3 regions of the Paenibacillus sp. JNUCC32 genome follow, and region 1 is predicted to be linked to each of the others. Evidence: riboswitches for the same ligand, from Rfam matches in the RefSeq annotation. Region 1 holds a riboswitch; each other region holds the start of a gene.
The links. A riboswitch is a leader RNA that binds a small molecule or an ion and turns the genes downstream of it on or off. The one in region 1 is predicted to bind ZMP and ZTP.

Region 1 (10,854 bases):
CACGGGATACCGAAATACCGACGTTAATCGCTGGGCGTTGTCCGGAGTAGAACAGCTCGGACTCCAGGAAGATCTGTCCATCCGTAATCGAAATTACGTTGGTTGGAATGTAAGCAGATACGTCAGAAGCCTGTGTTTCAATAAATGGCAGTGCGGTTAATGAACCACCACCAAGCTCATCGTTGAGCTTCGCTGCACGCTCCAGCAAACGGGAATGCAGGTAGAAAACGTCACCCGGATAAGCTTCCCGACCCGGAGGACGACGGAGGAGCAAGGACAATTCACGGTATGCTGCCGCTTGCTTCGACAAGTCATCATAGATGATGAGCGCATGCTCGCCTTTGTACATGAAGTACTCGCCCATTGCGCAGCCTGCGTATGGAGCGATGTACTGCAGCGGAGCCGGCTCGGAAGCCGAAGCCGTAACAACGATCGTGTACTCCAGCGCGCCATGACGGCGAAGAGTTTCAACAACCTGTGCTACAGTGGACTGCTTTTGCCCGATGGCTACATAAATACATTTAACGCCGCTGCCCTTTTGGTTCAGGATCGTATCGATGGCAACGGTGGTTTTACCTGTTTGGCGGTCACCGATGATCAGCTCGCGCTGGCCGCGGCCGATAGGTACCATCGCGTCGATCGCTTTAATACCGGTTTGCATCGGCTCATGAACGGATTTACGGTCGATAACGCCTGGTGCACTGCTCTCAACCGGACGGAATGCAGTCGCTTCGATCGGGCCTTTGCCGTCAAGCGGCTGACCCAGCGGATTCACGACGCGTCCAAGCAGAGCTTCGCCTACAGGAACCTCCATGATACGTCCTGTACGCTTTACCTGATCGCCTTCCTTGATTTCGGAGTAAGGTCCCAGGATAACGACACCGACATTGCTCTCCTCAAGGTTCAGCGCCAGACCGAACACGCCGTTTTGGAACTCCAAAAGTTCCCCGGACATCGCGTTCTCCAGGCCGTACACGCGAGCAATACCGTCACTTACTTGAATTACCGTACCTACTTCAGAGACAGTGATATCGGATTTATATTCTTCAATTTGACTTTTGATTAAAGTACTGATTTCTTCAGGTCTGATACTCAACGTTTTCACCCCTATCTACTATGCTCGTCTATTAAAAGACTTTTCGAGACGTTCCAGCTTCCCGGCAATGCTTCCGTCATACAGCTTGTCGCCAATGACGACTTTCAGGCCGCCGAGCAAACTTTCGTCCACAACATTGGTCACGCGGATCTTCTGATGTGCTAACTGTCCGAATTCCGAAGCAACTTGTTCTTTTTCCTGATCGCTAAGCGGGTAGGTGGAGTACACAGTGGCGTCTGCCAAACCCAAGCTCGCACCTTGTATCTTCACATAACTGTTCAGCAGTTCTGCGAACATTTCTGCACGCCCTCTGTCGAGAAGCAATTCGATCGTGTTCAATACAGGCTGCGATACCTTCCCTGCCAACGCCTGGCTGATTACGTTCATCTTCACGGACTGGGGAACATTCGGCGTGGCGATGAATTTCTGGATGTCGGCATCGCCTTCAATGGCATGCACGACAGCCCGCAATTCCTCTTCCACTTCCAGACCCTTCTGCTGCTGAGCCGCCACTTCGAACAGCGCCCGCGCATACCGCTTGGCTGCTACCGTATTTTGGCTCATGGTCTGCCTCCTACCTCTTTAAGGTATTGATCCACCAGTTCTTCTTGAGCTTGGTCGTTCTTGACTTCACGTTCGATCAGCTTGGTCGCGATCTTCACGGAAACGCTGCCGATTTCGCTGCGAAGCTCTTCGACCGCTTTCTTCTTCTCATTCTCGATATCACGAACAGCTTCGGATTTCAGGCGAATCGCCTCTTCCTTAGCTTGTTCCATAATTTGCTCTGCTTGTTTGTTGCTAGTTTGTCTGGAACGCTCGATGATTTCGTGAGCATCTTGACGCGCTTGCTCCAGTGCCTTCTTCTGCTCTTCTACATATGCAGTCGCCTGCTGGCGGGTCTGTGCCGCTTCGTTCATCTGGCTCATGACCAGCTCACGACGCTGCTCCATGATGCCGAACAATTTGCTGAACGCAAACTTTTGAAGCAAGAGGTAAAGAATAACAAACGCGATAATAGTGATTACCATATTTTCCCAAAGAATTGTCATTGAGGTCACTCCTTTCCATCAACACGAAGTGCGGTGCCTAACAAAACGAAGGCGCGGATGGCATCGGCCCTCCCCGCCAAACCGTTGTATTGTTATTAAGAGAACATGATCAAGAACGCGATTACAGTAGCTGCCAAAGGAATAACCTCTACGATACCAACACCGATAAACATCGTTGTTTGCAATTGACCACGTGCTTCTGGTTGACGAGCGATAGACTCAACTGTTCTGCTTACGATCATACCGTTACCCAAACCTGCGCCAAGGGCGCCCAGACCTACTGCAATAGCTGCTGCCAAAAATTCCATTGTTAAATATCCTCCTTAAAATTGTTTCAAAATTGAAATTTGGTGAAACTATAGAAAATATCTCTTTCGAAAAACACCGCTGTTACGGCGGATTCGTCCGAGTTGATCAATGCTCTTCGTGAATCGTAGTTTGCGAGATGTATACCATTGTCAAAATCGTAAAGATAAACGCCTGCAATGCACCGATGAAGATACTGAAACCTTGCCATGCGGCCATGAACGGAATGCCCCAGAAGCCGGTTTTCAGAATCACCGTGATCAATACCTCGCCGGCAAAAATGTTGGCGTAAAGCCGGATTGCCAGAGCGATAGGTTTTGCCAGGTTCTCAATGATATTGAGCGGCAGGAAGATCGGGAACGGTTCGATGTAATGCTTCAGGTAATGCTTGCGATTCAGCTTCAGGCCCAGGTAGTTCATGAGCACGAATACAACGATCGCAAGACCGGCCGTAACGGAAATGTCCGCTGTTGGCGACTTCCACCACAATACGTGAGCATAGTGGCCATGTTCAAGTCCGAGTGTAGCCAGGATTGGCTGACCAAAGACCGTGAAGTTCTCCGGCAAGTCGGTGATAATTGAGAACGGCAAGCCCAGCAAGTTGGCTACAAAGATGAACAGGATCAGAGTAAGCCCCAACGATATGTAAGCTTTCCCTTTCTTCAGATCCATCGCACTCGCTACGACGCCTTGCACAAATTCCACTACCCATTCCATGAAGTTTTGCAGTTTGGAAGGGTTTTCGACAGATAGATTACGTACCGCCAGCCGGCATAATACGAACACCACCACACAGGTGACGAGAAGCATTATGACCGCCGAAAGGTCAATATTCAATCCGCCAAGTTTGATAATCGGTGAATCATGCATATAATTGTTTTCACCCCTTTCCAAGTTAGCGCTGATCAATGATTGTTTCTCAAACTGAACACAATGCTGACAGGAATGGTCAACAATTGGGGTATGAACAGACCGGCGATAGCACCGCCTAGGGATACCTGTTCGAGTTTTACGGCGAAGATCACAATCAGGAGCCCGATGCACAATCTCGTAATGAAGCCGAAGTTGTACTTTTTCGGTTCCGGATCGACAGCCAATTGCGCCAGCTGCTGCACTTTCATGGAGAGGAAGCGTACATTAAACAAGCCCGCCGCCATGCCCATGATCAACCCCATAATTATCGGGCGGAATTCCGGATAGAGAGCCCATCCGAGAAACAAGGCAGACAATAAGAGTAACGATACTCTAAATACAGCGTTCACAATGGAAGTCAAATCATTCACGCCTGCGCCCCCAAAAACTTTTTAATGAGAAGAGCGATATTCAAAATCCCTACAAAGAGCCCCGAAAGCGTACCAATGGCAAGCCACACTCTGGGCCCGTCCAACTGATTCATGAGCCATCGCCCGGTAAAAAAACCGATGAGAATGTAAGCGGCAAGCAAACCGCCCGCCCCGCTAATGTATAGCGCTATCAACCAAGGGTTATCTTGACTTTTCGGATTTTTCATATGAACCTCTAATCCCAACTCATTTTACTGAATATAACAAGAGTTTGTCAATGAATCGATTTGATGGATTTCCCGTGTAAAATCGGCGTTTTGAGCAGTCTAAATTGCGCAAAACGCCGCGGTAACCGTACAGTTCAACTGTATGCTGTCCCCTTGCCAATCAGAATACGGTAAACTATGCCTTTGTGAACATTCTGTGAAATTCCTCAGGACGCTCTTTTCGAATGCCAAAATGGTGCAAAATCGCATTGACAATTCGCTGGGAAGCTTGTCCATCCCCGTAAGGATTAGCGGCTTTGCTCATCTTGTCATAGAGCTCCTGATCGGTCAGCAGAGCCTTAATGCGTTCGTACACATTCTCTTCCTGGGTGCCTACCAGCTCCAGGGTTCCGGCCTCAATGCCCTCCGGACGTTCCGTCGTGTCCCGAAGCACCAGCGTCGGCACGCCGAAGGACGGAGCCTCCTCTTGCATGCCGCCCGAATCCGTAATGATGAAATGCGTACGGGTGTAAATATTGTTCATATCCACGACATCCAGCGGTTCAATCAGCTTGATGCGCGGGTGGTTCCCCAAAATGCGGTGAGCCGGCTCTTTGACGGCAGGGCTCGGATGCACAGGGTAGACGATGGCGATATCCTCGAACTCGTCGGCAATGCGCTTCACCGCTTCAAAAATCTGACGGTGCGGCTCCCCTTGGGATTCGCGGCGGTGCGCCGTCATCAGGATTAGGCGCTTGCCCTGTGCCCAATCCAGAACCGGATGGGTATATCCTTCCCGAACCGTATACTGGAACACGTCCGTAGCGGTGTTGCCCGTCACGTAAATGCGGGATTCCGGCTTATTCTCCTTGCGGAGATTCTCGGCAGACCAGTCCGTCGGCGCAAAGTGCAGATCGGCCAGCACGCCGGTCAGCTGACGGTTCATTTCTTCAGGATAAGGATTCAGCTTGTTCCATGTGCGAAGACCGGCCTCTACATGGCCGACCTGAATCTGCTGCAGGAAGGCTGCATAGCTGGCCAGGAACGTTGTCAGCGTGTCGCCGTGCACCAGCACGATGTCCGGCTTGGCCTCGCGCAGGACAGGCTCAAGCCCCTCCAGAACGCGTACGGTGATCTCGTTCAGCGTCTGACGGTCTTTCATCACGTCCAAGTCGTAGTCCGGAACAATCTTGAACACGTCAAGCACCTGATCCAGCATTTGCCGATGCTGCGCAGTTACACAAACCACCGATTCGATATGCTCCGGATGGCGCTGAAGCTCCAGAATAAGCGGCGCCATCTTGATCGCTTCGGGGCGGACCCCAAATATCGTCATCACTTTCACTTTTGACATGTTTGAAATTACCCCTCTTTGCATGCTTGTTTTTTCAATTCAAGTCGTACGAATGACTGGCTCGGCTCTTATTTCGTGCCGTACAGCCGATCTCCTGCATCACCCAGGCCCGGTACGATGTAGCCATGGTCGTTGAGCCCTTCATCCAGAGCAGCAACGTAAATATCCACGTCCGGATGGACGTCATGCACGGCCTTTACGCCTTCCGGCGCAGCCACGAGATTCATCATCTTGATCTGGGTGCAGCCGCGCTTCTTCAGCACGTCGATTGCAGCGATGGCCGATCCGCCCGTCGCCAGCATCGGATCGATGACGATCAATTCCCGCTCTGTCACGTCGGTTGGAAGCTTCGTATAATATTCCACGGGCTGAAGCGTTTCCGGGTCGCGGAACAATCCGACATGCCCTACCTTGGCAGCGGGAAGCAGCTTGACCACGCCGTCCAGCATGCCAAGACCCGCACGCAGGATCGGCACGAGGCCGAGCATCCGGCCGGAAATGACCTTCCCTTGGGTTTCAGCTACCGGTGTCTGCACGGATATCGATTCAAGAGGAACCTCCCGCGTAATTTCATAAGCCATCAAAGTCGCGACTTCGTCTACCAATTCGCGAAAGTCTTTTGTGTTAGTCCGCATATCGCGTATAAATGTAAGTTTGTGTTGAATCAACGGGTGATCACAAATCACCAATTTTCCCATGTCTGGTCCCTCCGGTTTGAATGCAAATGTTATTTCAATATGGGCGTAAATACTTGTGAGCTCCATAAATCCTGTCTATTATATCATTCCCTCTAGTCAATTGACACCTGCACGAGTCATGTTTATTTCCGTGAGTTTTGACCTTATAACCGGATCTTCGTCAGCCCTGCACCTAGGTTTTCCATTTTCGCCTATATTGATCCTCACCGCCAAGCGACCCGACCGGGAGCATGCGAGCATAGCAATCTGGCCAGAATGTGACAGCTCCTAAAAGAGGACCCCACCTTCAGGTGGGGTCCTCTTATCATAGGCCTCTTATGCTGACGAAACTGTGATTAATATTTCATTTCGGCATAGAGAGGATATTGATCCGTAAGCTCAGCCACCAAACGGCCCGCTTTTTCCAGCGTTGCTTCGTCTTTAGGCTGCTTCAAGGTCATGGCAATAATCTTCGCGATTTTCACCATCGCCTGCTCATCCATGCCGCGGGAGGTTACTGCCGGCGTACCGATACGGATACCGCTCGTGACAAACGGGCTCGTCGGATCAAACGGGATGGCGTTCTTGTTGACGGTAATCCCGATGGAATCCAGCACCTTCTCTGCGTCTTTGCCGGTGATGTCCAGATTGCGGGTATCGACCAGCATCAGATGGTTATCGGTTCCGCCGGAAACGATGTTCAGGCCTTCCTCGATCAGGGTGTCAGCCAGCACTTTCGCGTTCTTCACGACGTTCTCTGCATACGTCTTGAAGGACGGATCCAATGCTTCGCCAAGCGCAACGGCCTTGGAAGCAATGACATGCATGAGCGGTCCGCCCTGGGAGCCTGGGAACACCGCTTTGTCGATCGCCTGTGCCCATGCCTTCTTGCACAGAATCATGCCGCCGCGAGGTCCGCGAAGGGTCTTGTGTGTCGTGGTGGTTACGAAATGGGCATGCGGAACCGGATTCGGGTGAAGACCCGCGGCAACAAGACCCGCAATATGAGCCATATCGACCATGAACAATGCGCCTACGTCGTTCGCGATGGCAGCAAGCTTCTCGAAATCAATGATGCGAGGATATGCACTTGCACCCGCCACGATCAGACGAGGACGGTGTTTGAAAGCCGCTTTGCGGACTTCGTCGTAATCGATAAGGAACGTGTCTTCCTGCACGCCGTATGCAACGAAATTGTACAGAAGGCCGGACGCGTTAACCGGGCTTCCGTGAGTCAAATGGCCGCCGTGGGCCAGGTTCATGCCGAGCACGGTATCTCCAGGCTTGAGCGCAGCCAAATACACCGCCATGTTCGCTTGGGCGCCGGAGTGCGGCTGAACGTTGGCATGCTCGGCACCGAACAATTCCTTCGCGCGGTCACGGGCGATATCCTCCACGATATCCACTCGCTCACAGCCGCCGTAATAACGCTTGCCAGGGTAGCCTTCCGCATATTTATTCGTCAGCACCGTCCCCATGGCTTCCATAACCGCTTCGCTGACGATGTTCTCGGAGGCAATCAGCTCAATGTTGCTGCGTTGACGCTTCAGTTCCAAATCCATCGCTTCCAATACAGCCGGGTCATTCTTCCGCAAATGTTCCATCATGTTCATATCCTCCCATAATCAATCGTTATTTTCTCTTGCCAAGTCAAGACTACAAGTTTACCTAATGACTAAAGCGGGCTCTCATTCGAATCAATCGCACAGCGTGGAATCATCCCGCTGCTCAAGCCGGTACACGGCACGTTCTCCGCCGATCAGCTTCGGCCGGGTGTAAGCCGCCGTTACGCGCGCATCGCCGATATAACGCTCGCTCGGCCTGAACGGAACCGCCACTCTTCGCAAATGCATGCCGATCAGCGTCTCGCCGATATCGACACCCGCATGGGCCTCAATGGATTCCGCAAGGCAGGGCTCCTTCATACTCCGATACGCCGCCGAGGCCATGGAGCCTCCCGCCCCCGGAATCGGTACAGCCGCCACTTCCGTCAGGCGCAGCTCTTCAAGCAGTCCCCGCTCCATGACTAGCGCCCGGTTCAAATGCTCACAGCATTGATAGGCTACAGCGAAGCCGAATTCCGCTTGAACCTCGGCAATGCCCTGAAGAAGCTGCTGCGCCGTTTCAAGAGCGCCGCCCGTGCCGATCCGGCGTCCGACCACTTCACTGGTGCTGGCTCCGATGACCAGCACCTTGCCCGGTCCTAAGGCTGCCGCTTCGGCCAGCTCGCGGACGATCCGCGCCGTCTGTTCGCTCAAGGAAACCTTGGAGATATCCGTCATGTCACAGTCCTCCCGATGAATTTTTTTCACAGAAGATGCTTCATTCCATACGCAATAACCGCAGCAGCTTACGCGTTGACCTATCGCGATTCGCTCTTCAGGTAACGCTCCTCGATGGCCTTGATCTTGTTCACGCGGCCGACATGGCGTTCGCCCTGGCTGAAATCCGTTGTCAGCCATGCGCTGACGATCTCGGCAGCAAGCCCGGGGCCGACGACGCGCTCGCCCAGCGCAATCACGTTGCTGTCATTATGCTCACGCGTGGCTTTGGCCGAAAATACATCATGCGTCAGCGCGCAACGGATGCCCGGCACCTTGTTGGCGGCAATGCTCATGCCGATTCCCGTTCCGCAGATCAGAATGCCCCGATCCGCTTCACCCGAGACCACCTTCTCGCACACCGGAAGCGCGTAATCGGGATAATCCACGGAATCGGAACAGCCGCAGCCAAGATCCTCCACCTCGTGTCCAAGACCCCGAATGACCTCCACGATCTCCTCTTTCAGACGAATGCCGGCATGATCGGTACCCAATGCAATTTTCATCTATGAAAAACCCCCTCGAATGTTCGCTTTTGCGTTTTAGCTTGTTTCATTATAACCCAAACTCCACGCAAAAGACGAAAAAAGAGCAGTCGGCGCACGTATTGTGCTCCAAATGCTCTTTGCCCAGGCGACCGGCCGTATATTCCGATGCTCCATCGTGGTTTCATCCACTTCGTCGCCAGTTACATCGGATTCATGTTTTTCACCTTCATCTTAAAGCAATACCCTGCGAAAGGCAAGCGGCTTTTTTAGCCAGATTGAGCCCGGATCCAGATTTACTCTTCGCTTCCGTCGAAGCCGATCCTATTTATGCTGATCCGCTTCCAGCTTGTCCAGCAGGCGGAAGAGCGCCGTTCGAATCTCCGCCGCCGTCGCCTCGTATTCCTCCCGCGAGCCACCGAAAGGATCGGAGATATCGAAGCTCGGAATGCGCTGGCGCAGCTCGATCAGACGCTCCCGGTCGCGGTCGCTGACATCGCGGCCCAGCGATCTGGCCAGCTCAAGCGTCGCGTACAGGCTGTCCTGCTCCCGCAGATCATCCAGCACCCGCCGGTCATCCTCCACAAACTCCTTCAGCGTGTGCATCTTGTCGGCCGCATGCGGGAACTGCCGAATCGCATACTGCTTATGCGACTGGGTCAGCGTCAGAATCAGGTCTGCCCATTCCACCAGATTCGCGGTCAGCGGCTTAGATACCAAACGATCTTGAATATCCTGGTCCCGCAGTATCGATTCCGCATGACGGGATACCGGCATGCCGTCCACGGCCGAGACGCCGGCGGATTGCGTTTCCAGGGGAATGCCCCGCTGTTTGGCGAGCTTGCGCAGCATCCCTTCCGCCATTGGGCTGCGGCACGTATTCCCCGTGCAGACAAACAATATATTTTTCACGGTCCCGTACCTCCCCGTTGTAGGTTGTTTTGGGATTATTGTAACAAATATTGCATCAAAAGATAAACATCACGCCAAAGATGATCAAAATCAGTCCGCCCAGCATTTCGCCGTACTCTCCCAGCTTGTTGCTCACCTGACGGCCGAGCAGCAGGCCGAGAATGGACAGCAAACCGCCCACGACACCGAAGGAGATCACGATCAGCAGCACATCATCCACGAACATCCCGAGCGAAACGCCTACCGAGAAGGAGTCGATGCTGACGCTGAGCGAAAACAGCAGCATGCCCAAGAACGCGGTAGGATGAATGCGCTGACCTTCCCCGCCCCGCCAAGCATTATACAGCATATGCCCGCCCAGCAGGAGGAGCAGCCCGCCGGCTGCAAGCCCTGTGACGTGACCCAGCAGCATACCTACATAGCGGCCGGCAAACAAGCCCGCCAGCGGCATTAGCATGTGAAACAATGCGATCATGAAGCTGATGCCCAGCATATGGCCTAAGCGCATGCCGCCTCTCATTCCGACTCCGATGCCAAGCGAAAATGCGTCTAGCCCGAGTGCAACCGCCATCAGCAGAATCGCCGCAAGCTGTCCCGATTGGACAGACGCCTCCAACATCCCCATTCCCCCAAGTCCCATGGTCTTGTACACCATATGCGGACAAGGGGGAAATCATGCTAAAACCGTTCAATCGACCTCTTCATTGACGTGGACGATGTGATGTCCCGCGGCCTTCAGCAGCCGGTTCATGACGGCTGCGCCAAGCCCCTGCTCCGGGCACGCTTCGGCCAGGATGAAAGTCGCGCCTTCTTCATCGAAGCGGCGCAGGCCGGCGTACAGCCGGCGGGCCGCTTCCTCCGGCGCGGCCAGGCTGCCGAGCGAGACGGCAACGTCCGCGCGGTAGCGACCGATGTGCTCGTCGAACGACAGCACGCCGGTCACCTCCCCGCGCCGGGCCGCCGCCTCGAGCTCGGCCGCGATGCGTGCCGACACCGCGTCGGCACGCGGGCCCTGCACCACGCACATCGCACCCTTCGGTGCGTAGTGCGTGTACTTCATGCCCGGCGAGCGCGGCGCCGGGCTCTCCGCCTCCCCGGCGGCGCGCTGCAGCGCCGGGTCCTGGCGCACGCTTGCCGCCACCGCGGCAAGCTGCTCGGCCGTGAC
Region 2 (10,854 bases), 2.2 Mb from region 1:
TCTAATGCCCAGTACGGATTACGCAGCATTCCTCTTCCAACAGCGACGAGATCAGCGTCTTCGTTGCCTATTACCGCATTCGCCAAGGCGGGTTCATCCAAACGGCCCACGGCAATGACGGGTACTTGCAGCGCTTCTTTGATCTGTCTGGCTAGCGGTACTTGGTAGGCGACGTGGGTGCCCGGTCTTCCTTCCGCCGCGATTGGTCCTTCGCCGCCAGCGCTGACATGGAACATGTCAACGCCTGCAGCCTGATATATCCTGGAGAATGCGATGCTCTCTTCGATGCCATAACCGCCCGTTACGTATTCTCTAGCCGAGATTCGCATGATTAGCGGCATGTCCTCAGGCATTTCGCTTTTTGCGGCTTGAATCACTTCTTGGCCGAACTTGGTTAGATCCTGGCCGTATTCATCCGTTCTCCGGTTGGTCAGTGGAGAATGGAATTGATGAATCAGATAGCCGTGGGCACCATGCAATTCAATTGCGTCAAAACCGGCCTTCACCGCACGGCGTACAGCCACGCGGAATTTTTCCACCATCTGCTTAACTTCTTCGGTTGTGAGTGCCCTTGGCGTTTTCGAGTGCTCATCGAATGGAATAGCCGATGGGGCAACGGGCGTATCCGCATCCTCCGCTTTGCGTCCGGCATGCGCAATCTGAATCGCCGCCTTGGCGCCATGCTGATGTATCGCTTCAACTATGCGGGCCAAAGCGGGAATCTGCTCATCCGACCATAACCCAAGATCATAATCGGAAATACGGCCGTCCGGTTCCACATCCGTCATCTCCACGATAACGAGTCCGGCTCCGCCGATTGCCCGGCTTGTATAATGCAAATAATGCCAATCGGTGGCAATGCCGTCTTTGTTCGTTACCGAGTATTGGCACATGGGGGGCATAACCACCCGGTTTTTCAGATCTAACGATTTCAATTTATATGGACTGAATAAATGTTCCATTCAGAGACACGCTCCTTCTATCCTCATGATATTGATCTCTTTAAACAAAATGCATGCACATGCATCTAAGTTAGCAAAACAAAGACCATTCGTCAAGAATGGCTGTTGAAACGAACTAGTTACCCTCGAATATGCTTCAATGCATCTTCCAGACCATGCTTCATTTTGGGCATTGCGAATTGCTGCTCCAGCACGTCTTGGACCGTGTTCTTGGCTTTTTGCAGCTTCTCTTCGCCAATCGGAGTCAGTGACGTGTAGATTCCTCTCCTGTCATCCTCGCAAATCGCCCTTTGCATGGCGCCGCAGCCTTTGGCTTCAAAGCGGCTGACCAGTCTCGACATCGCACTCTGGCTTAGCCCCACCATCGTTTGCAGCTGCTGAAGCCTTAATTTTTGCCCGGGAGCCTCGGACAGAAATAACAGCACGTAAAATTCATTCAGCGATAAATCGTGCTTCTGCTGGAGCTTTTGTTCCAGCTCGTTGGAAATCAATGCATGAATCTGCGTCAAGGATAGCCAACTTGTGATGAGTTGTCGCGTTTGATCGGCTGACATAGGGTCTCCACCTGTTCCGGTATATTTCCGCCAGAAAGTTCGTATTACCATATAGCGGGTCACTGTCAGTTATTAATAATAGCAAGTCCCTGTTTCCGTCGTCAAACCTGCGATGGGGCGTTAGCATACGGAACGGAAATTCATGCCAGTCCTCACGCACCGCAAAATGCGCTAAGACTGACACGCTGTCCAGGTTTTTTTATCGTAAAACCCGTTACTTAATCTCCTGCGGCTCCTTGCCCAGCAAACCGAGCATGCGAAGTCCGTATTGTATTCCGTCTTGGCCGACATCGCGGGTGACATGCCTGGCCGCCTGCTTCACGATCTCCGGCGCATTGCCCATTGCCACGCCGTGGCCCACGTAAGACAGCATCTCCAGATCATTCAGATAATCGCCAAACGCGACGGTATCCTCCAGATCGATGCGCAGCAGCTGAATCAATTGTTTGATTCCTTCGGCTTTGGAGCCCCCTGCCGGTAACACGTCAATTCCATAGGGGCCCCAGCGCACGAAATCGAACCGCCCTTCGAATCTTTTTACGTAATCGGCCTCCTCATCCTCGGTACAGAATACAATGGCTTGATATATATCGCGGCCCAAGTAATATTCCGGATCGTATTCCGGGATCGTCAGTTTCAGCTCCCCCCAGCTGGAATCGATATGGACATGCTCGGTTACGTTCATCTTCATCGCTTCGCTGCCGGCATAGATAATCGGATGATCCAGCCGAACCGCTTGTTCCGTCAGCTCCTGCAAGGCATCCTCCGCCAGAGGATTACCGTAGATCGGTTTGCCTTCATAAACCACATATTGACCGTTCAAGCAAACATAAGAATCGATGCCGAGCTCTTCCCGCAGCTCCTCAAAATGATAGGGGGCGCGTCCCGTAGCAATGGCTACGATATGGCCAGCCTTCTTTAATTCAGCAATGGACTCCTTCGTTGTCGCCGGAACCTGCTTTTCATGATCCAGCAGCGTACCGTCAATATCAAAAAATAGGATCTTCTTCATCAATCACGCTCGCCTCTCTTTACGTATATTCAAGCTTGTAACTGTATTGTAAATGATGAAAAGCATTTCAGAGCAAGCCATAATTTTACCAAGCTCCCCTGGGTCAGCCTTGATAACGCCAAAAAACCGCAGTAGAGCACTCTTTTCAGATATCCATTTTAATGAACAAGAAAGCCGGTCAGCCAGACGATTTACCAGCATCCGGACCAAAAAAGGCCCGCCTGTTCAGGGCGGACCTTTCTCATATGGCTTTATTTCGCTTCCGAGCGGACCTCTTCAAGCATCTTATCATTGAATCCGAACATCCAGGTCAGCACGAACGTAATCGCCATCGCCGTCAGGTTGCACAAAATGTAAAGAGGAAGCTGGCTGTTCAAGTACAACAGCGTGCCCGGGATGACGGTAATGGCCATGCCTGTGGCCTCAAGCTGAAAGATGGAAGCCATGAAACCGCCCACGCCGCCGCCGATCAAGGCGATAACAAACGGTCTGACGTAACGGAGGTTGACCCCGAAGATCGCCGGCTCGGAGATTCCCAGCAAGGCGGAGAATGCCGATGGCAGGGATAATGCCTTGAGCTTTTTATTTCTCGTCTTGAGTCCGACAGCCAGACAAGCTGCACCCTGCGCTGCCATGGCGCTGGTCACGATCGCATTGAACGGATTGCTCCCTGTCTTCTCAAGGAGTTGGATCTCCAGGAAGTTGAAAATATGATGCACCCCGGTGACCACAATGATCTGGTTAAAGAAACCGATGACCAGACCCGCGATACCGAACGGCAGCTCCAGCAAGAACGTCGTCGCGTTCAGAACCACTTCTTCCAGGGAGTGGAACACGGGGCCGATCGCAAACAGGCCGAGGGTTATCATAACGAGCAAGGTCAGAAACGGGGTAACGATCAGATCGATGGCGTCAGGAATGCGTTTTCGCAAAAATCTCTCGAATTTCGCGCCCAGCAGTCCAATGAAGAATGCCGGCAGGACCGAGCCCTGATACCCGACAACCGGAATGAAATCAAAGATCATGAGTGCCTCAGCCGAGCCGTTCGCCACGCTGTACGCGTTGGGTAGAGCCGGGTTAACCAGCATCAATCCCAGGACGATACCCAGCACGGGGCTGCCTCCGAACACCCTGAACGCGGACCAAGCCACCAAGGCGGGCAAGAAAGCAAAAGCCGTATCCGTCAGTACCTGGGTGAAGAGCAGGAAATTAGCCGAGATATCATCCGGTGTCGCACCGAACCAGGCAAGCACGGTATCCTGGGTCAGCAGCCCCCGTAATCCCATGAACAAGCCAGTGGCGACCAATACCGGGATAATCGGCACAAACACGTCACCGAATGTACGAATCGCCCGCTGAAACGGATTCCCCGACTTTTTCGCCTGAGATTTCAGTTCTTCCTTGCTTGTGCTCTCCATTCCAAGGGATTCGACCGCTTCAAAAATCTGATTGACGGTTCCTGTTCCGAAAATGATCTGATACTGCCCGGAGTTGAAAAAGGCTCCTTTGACCTTGTCGATCTGCTCGACCTTCTTCTGGTCAATTTTCTTCTGATCATGAACCATGATTCTCAGCCTGGTGGCACAATGGGCAAAGGAAGCGATGTTCTCCCTGCCGCCAATGGCTTCCACTACCTGCCTTGCGATTTCCCGATTATCCGCTGCCATGTTCATTCAGCCCCTTCTTTATCTTTTACGGCTTCGGTCAGATCCCATTTCTCGACCTTCAAGCCGGCACTGCCGTTCTGTACGAAAAATCGAATGTTACGGCTGTTCCACTTCGGAAAAATTCTGCTTGTAAACACCTCTTCGCCATCGTTGATGAACAGCTCGACCGAAGAAATGTCCACGAACAGATGAAATTTGATCGAATTTCTTTCGGTTGGCAGCATACAGGATCGTTCCGCTCCGTAATCACTGACAATCGTTGCACCCGAAGAAGAGCGATCCAGCGTAACCTTCCGTTGGCCGGATTCATATCGAATAACGGTTCGTTCCCCTTCGCCAGCCCGAAATTCAATGCCAACGACGTCCGCCTCGATGGCTTGGAACTCGCATATCATTTCGAATGCGGTTCCTTGAACCCCCTCGTAACTCTTCACTTCGCTGTGAAGCGTATCCACTGCCTGAGCGGCATGATCGCGGAGCGCTTGAAGCTCGGGAACCGGCTGTTGAATCAGCCTGCCTTCACGGAACGTAAGCATACGCGGAAGCGTCAAACAATGGGCCCAGCCATGCGAATCGGTGGGATACCCGATATCCGGCAAACCCATCCAGCCCACCATGATGCGCCTGTCTTTCTCATCCAGCATGGTCTGCGGCGCGTAGAAATCAAAACCTCTGTCCAGCTCGCAAAAAGGACCGTGATCAAACTCCAGCGTATCCCTATTGAGCGGCTTGCCTGAAACATAGCCGGATTGGTAAATGTTTCGAAAATGGTCGTCCTCCGGAAGCAGCCCTTGCGGGGAAAACAGAAGCACGCCCTGGCCATCCAGTTCAAAATAGTCGGGGCATTCCCACATATAGCCGAAATGCTGAAGCCGGGTTTGTATCTCCCCCTTGAATTCCCAAACCAACAAATCCGAGGATTCATAAACGACAGCCGCACCTGTCTGATTAACCCTTTGGGCACCGATGACGAACCGGTACTTGTCTTTGTCTTGCCATACTTTCGGATCCCTGAAGTGTTCGGTATATCCGTCCGGCACATGGTCGATCAGCGGCTTATCGAGCTTCGTGATGGATCCGTCGCGGTCCATCACAGCCATGCATTGATAAGATTGCCTGTTCCATTCCTCATCCCGGGCATTCCCGGTATACATGAGGCATAGTTTGCCATCTTTCACGATACCGCTGCCCGAATAAGCGCCATAAGCATCATGGGGGTGACCGGGTTCAATAGCGATGCCTTGGTTCTGCCAAAACACCAGATCTTTCGAGGAAGTATGGTACCAGTATTTCAAGCCGTGAAACGTACCCAGAGGAAACCATTGGTAAAACAAGTGATACTCTCCGTTGTAATAAGAAAATCCATTGGGATCATTCATCAGGCCCATGATGGGCTGCACGTGAAATTTTTGCCTCCATTCGCTTAATCGCACTTTCTTCCTAATGGAGGAAAGCTCTTCGGGAGAAGCCTGATCCAGGCGTCGGTATTTCAGTTCTCTGTCCATATCTCTTCTCCTTATAAATGGGCTTGCTGAAAAATCAAACTGAACATGCTAACGCGTGCACGCTACCGTAGTGGAACCGGTTCCAATCAAAGGTAAAAATAATGAACTCAGTTCCAATACCAAGCAAACACTCGGATTGGAACCGGTTCCGTTATTTGAAGTATAAAATACCTAATTCAGATTGTCAACGCTTTCCCGATGAATCATCTCGCAATTCATGACCGTCAGGAAATCCACCGGCTCGTCGTTGACCAGCTTCATAATATGCTGTGCCGCGAGGTGGCCCGCTTGGAAATATCCATATTTCACCGTTGTTAACCCGGGATGAATCACCTCGGTTACGTCGTATCCGCCAAATCCGGTCACGGAAAGTTGGTCGGGAATAGAGATGCCTTTCATGTGCGCAGCTTTCATCACGCCTAGCGCAATGTTGTCCGTGGCGCAGACCACGGCCGTTGGCAGCGTTCGGTGAAGCTCAAACATGGAGCATGCCGTCTTCACACCATCCGACATCTTGAATCCACTCTCATAGAGAACCGCTTCCGCCTCTTCATACTCGCTTACCGCTTTGAGGAACCCTTCCTTCCGCTTGACTCCGACGGCTACGTCCTTTTCCGTCACCCCGATATAGGCAATTTGACGATGTCCCATCGACAGCACGTACCGGCCCATGTCATAACCTGCGGCATAATCGTTATAGATCATGCTGTGGACATGGTCGTGCTGTTGTCCGAGCAGAATGACCGGAATGCCGATCTCTTGAATCGCGGCAAGATGGGTTTCCGTAACCTGCGTGGCGAACAGAATAATGCCTGATATTTTTTGTCTGGCGAGATCATACAGCGCTTCGATCTCCCTGGATAAATCCTGGCTTGCGTTGATGATCAGTAGCTGATATCCGTGTTTTCTTAATTCTTCGTCCATGCCGGCGACAGTCTGCGATGCGGAGAAGGAGTCCAGACGCGGCATAATGGTGCCGATCATGCTCGTTTTTTTCGCTTTCAGGCTTTGCGCAAAAGAATTCGGGATATAGCCGGTTTCCTGAATAACCTGCTCAATCTTGCGGCGTGTCGCATGACTGACGGATCCTCCGTTCAAGAAACGGGAGACCGTGCTTTTGGCAACTCCGGCTTTGTGGGCAATATCGGCGATCGTGTTCTTCATGTCAAGATCTCCGGAGCCGTTAGCAGCGCTGCATCGAACGGATCATTCTCTGGAGCTCCCTGTTGTCCCGCACAACAGGCCATGATTCGTATAAACATGAATCTCTCCCCTTCGTATTTCTCTTATTCCTAACTATACCATGACGTCCAGGGGTCCGTGAAATGGGGCTCCAAGCCTAGCATTGCATGGTCCATATTTGCTTCTATGTTCCAGGCTCTGGCATAAAATGAAAGATTCGAAGGGGATGATTCATGGGTGCAGCCTTGCTTCACGTGCAAGTAGTCAAGTGCATTCCCTTAAGCTTGGACGGTTCGCTCGGCCGATTCGACGGTATGCTTCAGCAATGTCGCTATCGTCACGGGGCCGACGCCCGCCGGTACCGGCGTGATTGCGGAAGCCGCCTTGGCGCAGGCTTCGTAATCGCAGTCCCCGATATTCCCTTTATTGTAACCGGCGTCCAACACGACGGCACCCGGCTTGATCCAGTCCCCTTGAATGAAATTAGGCTTGCCTACGGCCGCAACCACAATATCCGCTTGGGACACAATCTCCCCAAGGTTCTTCGTTCTCGAATGGCAGATCGTAACCGTGGCGTTGCGATTGAGCAGCATCATCGATACCGGCTTGCCCAGAATCGGACTGCGTCCGACCACCACCGCATGCTTCCCTTCGATCGGCAGGCTGTAATAGTCCATAATCGCGATAATCGCCGCCGGCGTACATGACGGGTAATCGGCGAAACCAAACGCATTTTGCGAGAACCCGAGCGTGGTTACTCCATCCACGTCTTTTTTCATGTCGATGGCATCAAAAGCCGCCCGCTCATCGATATGGTGCGGTACCGGGTGCTGAAGCAGAATACCGTGGACGTCCGGATCCTCGTTCAGTGCTTGAATCGCGGCGATCAGCTCCTCCGTCGTTGTCGATGTCTCCAGCACTACTTTTTTGGATATGATGCCAAGCCGCTCGCACGCATTTCCCTTCATCCGCACATAGGTCGCCGAAGCAGGATCATCGCCAACCAGAATCGTTGCCAGACAGGGGGTTACCCCTTGCTGTTTCAATTCCTGTACCTTCACCGCCAGCTTTGCCTTGATATCATCGGATACTTTTTTCCCATCCAAAATTACGGGTTCCTTACTCATGCTAATCCGCTCCTTCGCCATTGTATTAAAAAACATAAAGAGGCAAGGCGACTCGAACGTCTCCTTACCTCTTGCCCAGGCGTACGGCATATGATCCCATGTGCTCCCTCTTGGTAACCCAAGCTACGCCAGTAACACATGGATAACTTTTTTTAATATATCACGACTTTGGACTTCGCGCCACCGGCTATGCGGCCGCCCTTTAATCGTAAAGTTTTTGATTTATTGGCTGAAATCACGTATGTTGCCGATGGTACAAGCATAGAATGTCTTAAGAACAATTCGCTTCAGGAGGCCTTGATGAGATATCCGGCGATCTTCAAAATGCTGCCCTTTATACTGCCGCTTGTGTTCGTGATTCCGGTCTTGACGATATGGCTGCAGAAGGACTTAAACCCCATACCCAGCCAAGACCTGCAGCAGGTTAAAACCGTCTTCACGGGCATCTTCCTTGAGGCACTTCCTTTCATTTTGCTTGGAGTGCTGCTGTCGTCCCTTTTGCAGTTGTTCGTAAAAGAGCAATGGGTGCGGCGTCTCACGCCGAAGAATCCGATGGTTGGCGTCCTGTTCGCTTCCATGCTCGGCATCCTGTTTCCCATCTGCGAATGCGGGATGATCCCGGTCGTTCGCAGGTTGATGCTGAAGGGGATGCCCGCCTATATCGCCGTCACCTTTATCCTCAGCGGTCCTATTCTGAATCCCATTGTATTCGCATCAACGATCATGGCCTTCCGTTCGCATCCCGAAGTGACGATCGGACGAATGGGACTGGCTTTTGCAGTCGCGGTGACGACGGGTTTGCTCGTTTATGTTTTTTCAAGAAGCAGCCCCCTGAAGCGTTCCTTTCAAGAGTTCGCCGAACAGGGCTCCAGCAAGGGGGAACGTTTGTTGCATGAGCATCCCAAAACCTGGAGAAGCATGTTTGTCCACGCCGGAGACGAGCTGATCGAGATGTGCAAATATTTAGTCCTGGGCGCTTTCCTGACGGCCTGCATCCAATCCTTCATTCCGAGGGAGGAGCTGCTGGCTCTGGGGAACGGTCCTGCCGCCTCCTATCTGTTCATGATGGGCTTTGCCTTCATCCTGTCCCTTTGCTCAACTTCGGACGCCTTCGTGGCATCGGCATTCACGCACACCTTTACCGTCGGCCCGCTGGTTTCCTTCCTGGTTCTCGGCCCGATGCTGGATTTCAAAAGCCTGCTCATGCTGTCGGCTACCTTCAAGACCAAATTCGTGATCGGCTTAAGCCTGCTGGTGATTACGCTTGTCTTTATCGGCTCTGTAGCCGTCAACGCGCTATTCGGCGGTTAGGTGTAGTAAACAAACTGGAGTGGCAATACACGAAAACGGTTGGAATAACGGCACCTTCAGGCTGTTATGCCTTCGGATATCCACTTGAGATTGGAGGTGTTCGGGACGTGAAGCCCCGTCTGAGCCTGCGAAGCCACTATATACTGCGATCGCTGCTTATCGCAGCTCTGGCCGCCTATATCATGCATCTGAACGCATCAAATTCGCTGGACTATTACTTGGCTCCCCATATGCAGACCCTGCTTCTGCTCTGTCCGGTGCCGCTGTTGTTCATAGCTTTCGGCATGCTGTGGCACGCCATTGCGGGAGCTTCCGGCGAGGTGTGCGATTGCGAGCACCCCCTGCCCAGCGGACTGATCAAAAACATATCGGTTTACGGGTTATTCACGGTGCCGCTGCTGTTCGGCCTGCTCCTGCCGGACCAAGCCCTCGGCAGCGATATGGCGGCCAAAAAAGGCATGATCTACACCTATCCGAACCCCGATGTTCGCCGTAAAGCCGAGGAGCGGAATGCTTCCGCCGTTTCGGGCATGGAGAAGCATGGAACGAATGATGACCTGGCGGCAGCGGAGGACATCGCACTGAACGAGCGTTTTGTTCCCAAAGACATCTACAGCGTGGAATTCGCGGAGCTGGCCAAGCGCTTATATACCTTACCCGTCATCCGAGTGGAGCCGGACATTTTCTCGGAGACCGTTGGGGCCATGGATATGTACAAACAGCATTTTCAAGGAAAGGCCATCACCGTCCAAGGATTTGTTTTCCGCGATGGACATATGAACGAAGACGCCTTCGCCGTCAGCCGCTTCCTCGTGATGTGCTGCACGGCAGACGCCGTCCCGTTCGGGGTCATGGTGCGCGCCGCGAATGCTTCGTCATTCGCGAATGACGCGTGGGTTCAGATCGATGGCACGATCCAGGTCACCACCGTGAACGGTATGGAAACGCTGCAGATTCAAGCGGAACGGATTCAGCCGATCGAGCAGCCGTCATCCCCTTACATTTTCACGAATCCCGACTCTGTCGCAGAGTTTGATGAACTGTATTCGAATGATATCGAGACCAAGGAGGTAATCAATAAATGAACAAGATACCCGTCGTGCTGATTAGCGGATTTTTGGGGAGCGGCAAAACCACGCTGCTCCTCAGGCTGTTGGCGTATGCCGCCAATCGGCAATGGAGAACCGCCGTCCTGATGAATGAGATGGGCGAACAGGACGTGGATGGCGATATCCTATCCGGTGAAATGCCTGATCTTCCGATCGAGAAGCTGCTTGACGGCTGCATCTGCTGCACCAAACGAGACGAGCTGGGGCAAGCCCTGAAAAGCCTGTTAGATCGGAAGCCCGATCTCGTCTTCATCGAGACGACCGGAGTGGCGAATCCTGAACAGATTCTTGAGGATTTGCAGGATCCGTCATTGGCTGATCGAATATCGATCCGTGGCAAAATCGCCTTGGCCGACTGCAGCAAATTCCTCGAGTATAACAGCTTCTTTGCATCCAGTCGCGAGCTGGTCCGTACCCTGCGGGGA
Region 3 (10,854 bases), 2.4 Mb from region 1:
TTGTCGCCGTTTAAGTAAATGTCGCCTTCATCAGGCTTGTAGATGCCGAACAAACATTTCATCAGCGTTGATTTGCCGGCTCCGTTCTCGCCCATGAGCGCATGCACGGTTCCGGGTCTTACCTTGAACGTTACGTCGCTTAATGCCTGAACGCCTGGAAACGCCTTCGATATATTCCGCATCTCCAGCACATACGATTCCGCCACTTTGAATACCTCCTTCGCTTTTCCGGGCCAAAAGGGTCCAATATAAAGGGACAACGCTACGATGAGCCGCTGCCCCTTCTTATAACCCTGCCATTATTTCGCGTCGGCGATATTGTCCTTCGTTATTTTTTTGTAGGCGATCCACACGTATTTACCGTCGGTAATATCAAAGCCGGTATTCTCCTTGTTCGGCGTTTCCCCTTTGGAAAGCGCGGCCGCTATGGCAACGGAAGCTTTGCCCTGGCTCTTGGCGTCGTTAAGCACGGTTCCGAGAAGGGTGCCATCTTCCAGCGCCTGGACGGCGGGAGCCGTCGCATCGACGCCCACGACCGGCATGTACTTGTCGCCGCTGAAATAACCTGCCGCTTTCAAAGCCTCAATCGCTCCGAGCGCCATATCGTCATTGTTGGCCAGCACCGCTTCAATCTTGTCGCCATGGGACGCGAGGAAGGTTTGCATCTTCTCCTGTCCTTTCACGCGGTCCCACATAGCGGTATCCACCGCAAGCGCTTCCACTTCAATGCCGGCGTCTTGAATCGCCTGAACGGAGAATTTGGTCCGCAGCTCGGCATCCTGATGGCCCGGCTCCCCCTGCAGCAGCACATACTGCAGCTTGCCGTCCCCGTTCTTGTCTGCCTTCGGATTCGCTTTCCAATAATCGACGATCAGCTGTCCGGAGATCGTGCCGGATTCCTCCGCCTTCGCCCCTACGTAATAAACCTTATCCCATTTGTTCATGTCTTCCGCGATCGGCTCCCGGTTCAGGAAAACCACCGGCGTATTGGCGGTTTTCGCCTTGTCGATAATGACGCCCGCTGCCGTGCGGTCTACGGGGTTGATAATCATAGAGCTGTATTTTTTCGAGATAAACAGATCGATTTTCTCATTCTGGGTCGGCTGCGCATTTTGACTATCCACGATATCCAGTTTGGCTACGCCATTCGCTGCATCGGACATCGCATTCCGAACGCCTGTCATAAAGGTATCGTCGAACTTGTAAATCGCCACCCCGACTTGAGGCGTGCTGCCGCCTGCCGCGTCGCCGCCCGTGCTATCGCTGCCGGTTGAACTGCTCCCGCCGTTGTTGCATGCCGCCGTGGTCAGCATCATGCCTGCCATTAGGACAAACAGCCATTTTTTCTTCACTTGGGTTGACCTCCCTGATTCATTCGATATTTCAGTGCTGGCTGCGGAACTCCGAAGCCGTATCTCACTGACTACCGCCATTATGCCGGAATGACCCTGATATTCGAATTCAAAATCCTCCTGATTTCTAGCAAAATTCTCATCATTTACCGATTGGCTTCGCGACTTCCTTAATTACTTCACAAATGGAAACAGCACCTTCTGATTATCCATCCAGAACATATTGTCGGCATCGATCACCTTGGTCTCAAGCACGATCGGCTTATCATATCTCGAACCGTCCATGACCTTCACAGCCTGCTCTACGCCCAAGTAGCCCGTGCTGAATCCGTTCTGTACCACGAGTTTATGAAGGACGCCATCCTGAAGAAGCTGAAGCTGTTCCAGATCGCTGCCGAAGGTGACAATCTTGATCTCACCTTGAACCTTCCGCCTTGCGACTTCTTTAGCCGCTCCCAAGGAAGCCTGAATATCGAGTGCCAGAATTCCGTCGACGGCGCCCTGATCCAGCAGCTGTTTGGCGGCCTGCCAGCATGCATCCTCGCGTTTGCCGCAAGCCGCGCCGCCCGCTATTTCAATTCCGCCGATATCTGACCATGCCCGTTTGGCTCCCTCTTCGCGGGCGATCAAGTCGGGGTCCTCCCTGTCGGAACGCAGGATGGCTACTGTACCCCGACCTTCAAGCAAGTCGGCCAGCTGCTCGCCCGCCTTGCGTCCGGCAGCTTCATTATTGATCGCGATCGCGGATAAGATGCCTGTGGTCATTCGTTCATCATTCAATGCAATCACGGGGGTACCCGCTGCCGCTGCCTTATCGCCTAATTCCTGCAGCACAGCCTCCGATGCCGGGTCGATCAAGATCGCGGAGGCGCCCTTCTCCAACATCTTCAAAGCGGCCTGCAGCTGCTCCTCCTCATCGTCGCTAGGCTCCAGGGAAACATAATCGAGCGCCAATCCGTATTCCTTGGCGGCCGCCTCGGCGCCTAAACGGATTGCATCCCCCTGCTCTTCGGCGTGTACGGGAGCCACAAGGGCAATATGTTGAAGCCCGGGCTCCTCATCCGGGTCCGTATCGGATGAACACGATGTTAAGAGGATCAGGACAGCGACGAGTGCAGCGAAACATCCCCTAGGTCCAATCGGTAACCGCAGCGGCCGAAAAGTTCTAATCATGCTCGCGTTCCTCCTCGTCCATATCGTGAATGACCGGAATCCGTATGCGAACGGTAGTGCCCGCCTCCTGCTCGCTCTCGAATTCCAGCCCGTACCGTTTGCCGTAATACAGGCGAATTCGGTCATGGACATTTCGAACGGCCACGCCGGAACCGGCCGTATTGATAAATTGTGCCGGGTTATGAGGCGTCTCTTTAGCGTCCAAGATTCCTTCAACCATCTCGGGCGTCATCCCAACCCCGTTATCCGTAACCGTCATTTCCAGCAATTCGCCTTTTACGGCTGCCCCTATGCGAATATGCCCCTGATCCACCATATACTCGATGCCGTGCACGATGGCATTCTCGATTAAGGGCTGAAGCACCAGCTTGAGGGTGTAACAGGATAGCGCGGCTTCGTCCGCTTCGATCGCAAAATCGAATTTCTGTTTATATCTCATCTGTTGTATGGTCATATAATGCCGTGCGTGCTCCAGCTCTTCCCGGACGCTTATCGATGTCTTCCCTTTGCTCAAGCTCAAGCGAAACAGCTTCGACAAGGAAGTAATCATCGTAATGACCTCCTCCTTCTTGCTCATTCCTACCATGCGAACAACCGAATTCAGGGTATTGTACAAAAAATGAGGGTTGATCTGGGCCTGCAAGGCTTCCAGCTCATATTTACGCTTCGATTCCTGCTCCTTCACAATCTGTTTCATGAGCTGCCTGATCTTATTCAGCATCAGGTTGAAACGGCTGGACAGCTGCACTACTTCAAGCGGTCCCTGCAACGGGAGCTCCACGTCGAAATCGCCCCGTTCCACGGCTTTCATCGTTCGGCCCATGCGGCGGATGGGCCGGGTGAGCATGGCCGAAAGAATCAGGGATACCGCGATGGCCAGCACCAAGACTATGGCAACCACCCGGACCAAATAACGGTTGACCTCTTCTCTTGTGGTCATGATCTCATCCAAATAGGATACGCCCACGATTTTCCAGCCTATGTTGACGACCGATTTGACCGTATTGAGCCGCTTGACCCCATCCGATTCATCAATGTAGCTCTCCGAGGAGGTCAGCGCCCGCTCAACGCTCTCATTCCGAAGCCCCATGTAGATTAATTGCTGCTGCGGATGGTACACGATATTTCCCGCTCCTTCGTCAATGATGTACGCATACCCGCGCTTCCCCAGACTGATGCGGCTGCTCAGCTCGTCGATCTTCTTGAAGTTGATATCCACCAGCAGAATGACGTACATCGGCTCCCCGTCATGAACGACCGTAATGCCTTTGCTCATCGTGACGACCCATTCAAACGTTTGGTCGTATAAATTCTGAACATGGGGCAGCGAGAAGCTCAGATGGTCGGAGACTCTCATGGCCGAGTGAAACCAGCTCTGTTCCGTCACCTTGGCGCTGGGCTTGACCGGAATGGCCGGATGGTTCCGCAGCATGTCGCCCTGATCATTAAACAAAGCGATGGAGACGATGTCATCTCGGCTTCGCATGATCGTATCGAGCTGTTTTGTCACCTGTTCATCGTCCCATTGCCCGTCTGCCAGCATATTTTCCTCGATCGCCCGATACAGCTGCGCCATCCCGTCCACGTAATCCTCGAGATTATAGCTAACTTGGTCCACGATTTGCTGGGCATTCAGGAATACGCTTTGCTCTGCCGATCGCGAGAATTTATTGAAGAGCAGTACGGCTACCACGATCACAATGAGCAGAATGAACGCCGAGAAGGACCACATGATGATGGATTGAATGCTGTGCGCCCGGAATCGCTTAACCCATCGTTGAACAAAAGGTAGGACCGAGTATCGCTTCGTATACGTGATTTTCACCGATGCCCTACCCCCTCGCTTGTGCCCGATATTCCTTAGGCGAAACGCCGACCTGCTTCTTGAAGCTGAAGCTGAAATAATTCGGATCGGCAAACCCGACGCGCTCAGCGATTTCGAAAGCCTTCAGGTCGGTGGAACGTAAAAGCTCCTTGGCCGTTTCCATCCGCAGCTGCATTAAGTACTGCACATAGGTCATTTTGAGCTCTTTTTTGAATACGCCGCTAAAATAGCCTGTGCTGATATGCAGGTTCATGCACAGCTTCTGCAGCGATATATCCGGGTCGCCGTAATGCTCCCGCGTGTATTGGAGCGCTTTCTCCACGATGTCTTTATAGGCATGCTGCCTAGAGCTGGAGATTTGCTTGCGGATGGCCAAACTGACATCCTGAAGCCAAGCTTTAGCCTCCTGTAGTCCGGAAAACTTGAAGATCTCGGCATGCAGCTGATACCCCGCTCCAAACATCTCCTCAAGCTCGATCCCGGATTCTTTAGCCGTTCGAAGTATGGCCGTTACGACTTCCAGGAGATAGATCTGAACCTCTTGAATCGTGCAGGATGCTCCGATCAGCTCATCGAATATGTGCGTAATCGCTTCACTTAATTCCTCCGCGGTTCCGAGCTTAAGATTGCGGATCAGCGCTTGCTCCTGCAATTCGTCCAGGCGGACCCCTTCCTGCCTCGGACTCTCCACGTCATCGATGAAGATGACTTTCTCGGCGCCGAGAATCAGCCGGTAGTCCAGCGCCAGCAGCGCATCCTGGTAGGAGTGCTTAAGATCGGACAGTGTCCGGACCCTGGAACCCACGCCGATCGTAACCGGCAGCTTCAGATAGTGAAGAATGCTTTTGAGCAAACGATCCAGTGCGACCTGCAGGTCGCCAAACCACGACTCGTCCTCGCAGCCGTCATTCGTAATCAAGAACACGATGCTATCCTGATATATGAATGCGCTTCCAAAAGAAAGGGGATCCATCAGCTCTTTCGCAATGTTCAGCATGGCGTGCAGCATCAAGTCCATATCGCCGGAATGCCGCAGGGAGCTTGATGGAGCACTCTCCTTATGCTCAGCCGCCGGATATAAAGCCATCACCGCGGCGAGATAACAGGCGCCGTTCAGCGGAAGGCCGTAATTCCGAGTTTTCTCCTCAATGATGGAGCGGGGCAATTTTCGGGTTAACAGCGAAGCCAGGAACGATTCCCGAAGCAAAGGCAGGCTTGTCCGGTAATGCTCCTTCAATTGGCGAACGTCCTCACGCTCCGCCACCTCCATATCGATTTTGTCCTTGATCTTGCCTAATAACTCCATGAAGCTTTCGGCAGAGAACGGCTTGAGCAAATACTCATCCACGCTGAGCGTAATCGCTTGGCGGGCGTAATCAAATTCGTCATAGCCGGTCAAAATCACGATTTTGCACAGCGGCTGATGCTCCCTTAGCCATGAGGCCAGCTGCAGTCCATCCTGAAAGGGCATACTGATATCGGTAATAACGACATCCGGCTCCAACCGCTCCGCAGCCTCCACGGCCTCTCTTCCGTTCTCCGCCGTCCCCTTGATCTCGAATCCGCAGGCTTCCCATTGGATTTCCTGAACGAGGCCTTCTCTCACATCGGCTTCATCATCCACTAACAGCACTTTATACAATGCGACCCCTCCCGTTTCTGTCCTGTTCGGTTGCAAACTGAATCTATAGTGATCTTACCTCGCCGCACCCAAATTGGGAATCTTCCACATTATGTTTTTTGCAACAAAAAAAAGAACGAATCCACGACTCCAGCGAAACAGTGCATCCCTGTTCCTGGAGTCATGATTCGTTCCGAATTCGATGGTACAGCATTCCTTACGCCTGAACGGGTACGGAGACGGGTTTTACCGGCGTGCTCAACCTCTTGATGCTCAGATAGTAAGCGATGCCGAGCGGGATGACGGCGCCCAGCCAAGCCAGCGGATTTGCCAGGCTTGCACCGAGGAAGCCGATCTGCGCTGTCAGGAAGATAGCAGCCAGTACCCGCATGATCAGCTCCATGATGCCCGCCACAGTGGGAATTAAGCTCTGACCAAGCCCCTGAAGCGTGAAGCGGTAGATAAACAGCAGCGACAGAAGCAGATAGGTGCTGCCGTTCGATATGAAATACAGCCTGCTGAGCGACAGCAATTCCTCTTGGCCTTGACCCACAAAAAGGCTGACGGCGGCAGGACCCGCGAATATAACCAGCAGGCCCACGACGATGCTGAATGATCCCGAGAGCCAAATACACTGCTTAACCCCCAGTTTGATCCGGTCTATGCGATTCGCTCCAAAGTTCTGAGCGGCAAAAGTCGCCATCGTAATCCCGAAGGAACTCATCGGCTGCGTGGCGAGCATATCAATCTTCTGAGCAGCGGTATAAGCCGCAACGGCTGATGCCCCGAGACCGTTTAGCGTGATCTGCAGAATAATGGCTCCGATGGCGATAATGGAGGCTTGGAAGCCCATCGGAAAACCTACCCACATATGCTGGCGAATAAATTTCCAATCGATGGACCAGTCGGCATTCTTGAATTGAAGGAGCGGGACCTTCTTATGAATGTAGATCAGACAGAGCAGGCAGGAGAACAGCTGCGATACAACCGTGGCAAGTCCGGCTCCGGCGACTCCCATCTTAAATACGAGAATGAATAAGAGGTCGAGCACGATGTTCAGAATGCTTGCAACGACCAGGAAGAGAAGCGGCGTCCGGCTGTCGCCGAGAGCGCGGAGCAGGTTAGCCAGCAAATTAAACAGAACGGCCGCGCCGACGCCCCAGTTAATGACGATCAGATACGAATACGCATCATCCAAAATTTCGGCAGGGGTGTTCATCATGACGAGGACGGGTCTCGTAAATATAACGCTCACGATGGTGAGGAATACCGTGAACACCAGACTGATCCATATACTCGTTCCCACGCTTTTGCGGACGCCTGCGATATCCTTAGCTCCAAAACGCTGTGCCGTTATGATAGACAAGCCAGCCGTCAAGCCTTGGGCAAAGCCGATGACAAAAAACAAAATGCTGCCTGTCGAGCCAACGGCTGCAAGTGCGTTCACGCCAATGGTACGTCCCACGATAAGGGTGTCCGCCATGTTGTAAAATTGTTGAAAAATATTACCGATCAAAAGCGGGATGGTAAACATGATAATCAGCTTGATCGGACTTCCTTGCGTCATGTCTCTCATGTAGATTCTCCTATGCCGTCAATAAACGTTCCTCTAGAGATTTATTTGAAATATTATGCTTCAAGCAGCGCTTATCGCATCGAATGGAAACATTATAATGGGTGAGGGTCGTTTGTATTCTTGTGTATCTTATCATGAAAGAACATAAATTTCTCCTATTTATTCCCGAAATCAAAACTAAAAGCAAGTACTCGTCATTCGAAGAGTCTGTACCCGATTTGGATCCCTGATTTCTCTATAACTGAAAAGGCCAACCGGTCATTTCGGTTGGCCTTTTCAACATGATGACATGTGATATCCCTATGGAATTCCGATGTTTATGCCTCTTCGACGGCAAGCTTATCCAAGGCCAGCTTCGCACGTGACCGCGCTTCTTCGACATCGCCGGCGGTTGACAGCGCGACTGCTACTCGTCTTCCGACCTTGGTTACCGGTTTGCCGAACATGCGAAGCTGCGTATTCGGAACGGCCAGCGCTTGATCGGCGCCTGTAATCGTATAGTCTTCCAGCTCTCGGCCGGCTTTCAGGGGGCGGCTGGCTCCCGGCGTGATCAATTCGATCTCTGGTATCGGAAACCCGAGAATGGCACGGACATGAAGCGCAAATTCGGATAGATTTTGCGTGACCAGCGTAACCAGCCCAGTATCATGCGGACGCGGGGATACCTCGCTGAAGTACACCTTATCCTCGGCCAAAAATAATTCAACGCCGAACAAGCCGTATCCGCCAAGCTCGTCGGTAATCTTCCGCGCAATATATTTAGCTTCCTCGATTTGCGCTTCAGACATATCGTGCGGCTGCCACGATTCGATATAATCTCCGCTTTCCTGAATATGCCCGATCGGCGCACAGAAGCTTGTTCCATTGACGGAGCGGACGGTCAGAAGCGTGATTTCCGACTGGAATGAAATGAATTCCTCAATGATCACCCTTCCGTTCTGAACGCGGCCGCCTTCCATGGCGATGTTCCAGCAGGACTCGATATCCCCTTCCGAACGGCACACGCTTTGACCTTTGCCGGAGGAGCTCATCAACGGTTTGATCACGCACGGAAAACCCATGTCCAGGACAGACTGCTTGAATTCCTCATAGGTATCGGCAAATCGATAGTCCGCAGTCGGCAGTCCCAACTCCTCTGATGCCAACCGGCGGATCCCCTCACGGTCCATCGTAAGCTTTGCGGCTCTGGCGGTAGGAATCACCCGAAACCCCTCATCCTCCAGCTTCACCAGCTCCGCAGTAGCCAGCGCTTCAATCTCCGGAACGATCAGGTCCGGCTTTTCCAACTCAATAATAGCGCGCAGCTTCTCTCCGTCCAGCATATCGATCACATGGCTGTGATCGGCAACGTGCATGGCAGGAGCATCGGCATAACGATCGACGGCAACGGTTTGGACACCCAATCGTTGTGCTTCAATTACGACTTCTTTCCCTAGTTCTCCGGATCCCAGCAGCAATATTTTTTTCGTTTTGAACATCGTTGTTTTATCCCCTTTTCATAGTTTCAGAGACGATAGAAGCCCAAGAAAATAATAAAGAGGTAAGGGAAATAAACTCCCTTACCTCTGCCCAGGCGTACGGCCGTTGTCATTCATGTGCTCCCTCATGGTTCCCCCATGCTACGCCAGTCACACATAAACCTATACATTGTTACATAAATGATACTGAATCTTTTCGTTAAATGCAATATCAGCCTGCGTCCTTAGGATTTAGACTTCAACATTTCGATCATATCCTGAAGCGAGTGTGACAGCCACTTCTTAGGATGAACGACAATCTGGATGTCCAGTCGAATGTCAGGGTGTTGAAAGGGAAGAACCGCCAGCTCTCCCCTCTTGATTTCCTCCTCTGCTACCATTCTCGGCAATAGGGAGATGCCGGTGCCGGACATGATATATCTTTTTATTGCCTCGGGGTTGCCCAATTCCAAACCAATACGGACGGGAGCTCCGCTGGCGCGCAGCACTTTTTCCAACATGATTCGGTAATTGCAAGTATCCTCGGTCATAATCCATTCGTAATCAGCCAGATGCTCCAGCTCGATGACGGGCAACCAGCGAAGCGGATGATCCGGATGGGCAATCAAATGGAGGGGCTCTTCCCGGATCGAGATCCAATTCAATGAAGTGTCTTCCGGTTTGTTCTCCAGAATAAGCCCGAGATCGTACTCGCCCTCTCTTACCTTACTGACGATGCTATCTTCACGATCCGTTTGCAAGCGGATGGCAAGATCTTCATGCTCCTGTCTTAGCCGATGAAGGACGGATGGAAGAAAATATGCGGCAAGCGAATCGATCGTTCCAATCGATAAGATGCCCCCGCCTTGTTTCGTCAGCTTTTCCTTAGACTGCTGGAACAGATCCAGCATTTGGACAGCATACTTGAACAGCTCCTCCCCTGACTTCGTCAGGCGCAGCCCTCTGCCATACCGTTCAAACAGCTTGACGCCGTATTCCTTCTCCAGCTTCTGGATCTGGGTGGTAACGCTGGATTGTGCATAACCCAATTCGTCAGCGGCTTTAGTAAAGCTCTTTCGAACAGCAACCTCCCTGAAGGTTTGCAGATAGATCAGTTCCATCGCTTTCTCCTCATCAATAATATTGATAATAACTATCTATTATTATAGATAACACCGATTCCGATTCCCATGGTAAAGTAAAGCCACAATTCATGAAATGGAGGAAAGATCATGTTGAGTCCGCAAGATTTGAGAGGTATTTATGTTCCGGTGGTCACTCCCTTTTCACATGAATACGCATTGGATGTTCCGTCTTATCATCGTTATTTGGAGAATTTGTTATCCCATGACATTCAAGGATTGATCATCAACGGTACGACCGGAGAGGCGCCGACGGTAACTTGGGAAGAGGTCGTTCAGGTGGTGGAGGAAACGCGAAAAGGTCTGGACGGACGGCAATTGCCGGTCATTATTGGTACGGGTACCAACGATACGTTCTCCAGCATGAAGCGGACGGAATGGGCAGGACATATCGGGGCAGACGCGGTATTGGTGGTCACGCCGTATTACAGCCGCCCTTCGATTGAGGGCATTATACAACATTTCTGCAAAGTCGCGGAGGTGGGGATACCGGTTATTTTGTACGAAGTTCCTTCGCGCACTGGAATTTCCTTACCGGTCGATGCCATTCGAAGAATCATGGAGATCCCCGGTGTCATCGGAATGAAGGACAGCACTGCGAGTACGGAGCTTATGAGAAGCTTGTCTCCATACGATACGAAGCCTGTTCTATGCGGGGACGATGTCCGCTTTCATGAGATGCTGCGTCATGGTGCATCCGGGGGCATT

Region 2: linked by a shared signal. The riboswitch ahead of JNUCC32_RS06490 (bifunctional 5,10-methylenetetrahydrofolate dehydrogenase/5,10-methenyltetrahydrofolate cyclohydrolase) and the one ahead of rpiB (ribose 5-phosphate isomerase B) in region 1 are both predicted to bind ZMP and ZTP.
Region 3: linked by a shared signal. The riboswitch ahead of purT (phosphoribosylglycinamide formyltransferase 2) and the one ahead of rpiB (ribose 5-phosphate isomerase B) in region 1 are both predicted to bind ZMP and ZTP.

What each region holds. Positions count from the first base shown of each region.
Region 1 covers NZ_CP062260.1:6,155,183-6,166,036, reverse strand. The annotation lists gene atpA (F0F1 ATP synthase subunit alpha) at 1-1,096, opposite strand, end outside; gene JNUCC32_RS27230 (F0F1 ATP synthase subunit delta) at 1,115-1,660, opposite strand; gene atpF (F0F1 ATP synthase subunit B) at 1,657-2,145, opposite strand; gene atpE (F0F1 ATP synthase subunit C) at 2,241-2,453, opposite strand; gene atpB (F0F1 ATP synthase subunit A) at 2,560-3,321, opposite strand; gene JNUCC32_RS27210 (ATP synthase subunit I) at 3,357-3,734, opposite strand; gene JNUCC32_RS27205 (AtpZ/AtpI family protein) at 3,731-3,961, opposite strand; gene wecB (non-hydrolyzing UDP-N-acetylglucosamine 2-epimerase) at 4,137-5,294, opposite strand; gene upp (uracil phosphoribosyltransferase) at 5,363-5,992, opposite strand; gene glyA (serine hydroxymethyltransferase) at 6,328-7,578, opposite strand; gene JNUCC32_RS27185 (TIGR01440 family protein) at 7,669-8,253, opposite strand; gene rpiB (ribose 5-phosphate isomerase B) at 8,334-8,798, opposite strand; ZMP/ZTP riboswitch at 8,913-8,994, opposite strand; gene JNUCC32_RS27175 (low molecular weight protein arginine phosphatase) at 9,102-9,689, opposite strand; gene JNUCC32_RS27170 (manganese efflux pump MntP) at 9,745-10,308, opposite strand; gene JNUCC32_RS27165 (L-threonylcarbamoyladenylate synthase) at 10,378-10,854, opposite strand, start outside.
Region 2 covers NZ_CP062260.1:1,396,296-1,407,149, reverse strand. The annotation lists gene JNUCC32_RS06520 (NADH:flavin oxidoreductase/NADH oxidase) at 1-962, opposite strand, end outside; gene JNUCC32_RS06515 (MarR family winged helix-turn-helix transcriptional regulator) at 1,082-1,516, opposite strand; gene JNUCC32_RS06510 (Cof-type HAD-IIB family hydrolase) at 1,731-2,531, opposite strand; gene JNUCC32_RS06505 (sucrose-specific PTS transporter subunit IIBC) at 2,780-4,201, opposite strand; gene JNUCC32_RS06500 (glycoside hydrolase family 32 protein) at 4,198-5,700, opposite strand; gene JNUCC32_RS06495 (LacI family DNA-binding transcriptional regulator) at 5,872-6,864, opposite strand; gene JNUCC32_RS06490 (bifunctional 5,10-methylenetetrahydrofolate dehydrogenase/5,10-methenyltetrahydrofolate cyclohydrolase) at 7,161-8,009, opposite strand; ZMP/ZTP riboswitch at 8,076-8,155, opposite strand; gene JNUCC32_RS06485 (permease) at 8,310-9,320, shown strand; gene JNUCC32_RS06480 (TIGR03943 family putative permease subunit) at 9,428-10,405, shown strand; gene JNUCC32_RS06475 (CobW family GTP-binding protein) at 10,402-10,854, shown strand, end outside.
Region 3 covers NZ_CP062260.1:1,568,991-1,579,844, reverse strand. The annotation lists gene JNUCC32_RS07355 (sugar ABC transporter ATP-binding protein) at 1-182, opposite strand, end outside; gene JNUCC32_RS07350 (galactose ABC transporter substrate-binding protein) at 300-1,325, opposite strand; gene JNUCC32_RS07345 (substrate-binding domain-containing protein) at 1,527-2,525, opposite strand; gene JNUCC32_RS07340 (cache domain-containing sensor histidine kinase) at 2,518-4,350, opposite strand; gene JNUCC32_RS07335 (response regulator) at 4,358-5,992, opposite strand; gene JNUCC32_RS07330 (MATE family efflux transporter) at 6,189-7,547, opposite strand; gene purT (phosphoribosylglycinamide formyltransferase 2) at 7,865-9,025, opposite strand; ZMP/ZTP riboswitch at 9,108-9,189, opposite strand; gene JNUCC32_RS07320 (LysR family transcriptional regulator) at 9,250-10,125, opposite strand; gene dapA (4-hydroxy-tetrahydrodipicolinate synthase) at 10,237-10,854, shown strand, end outside.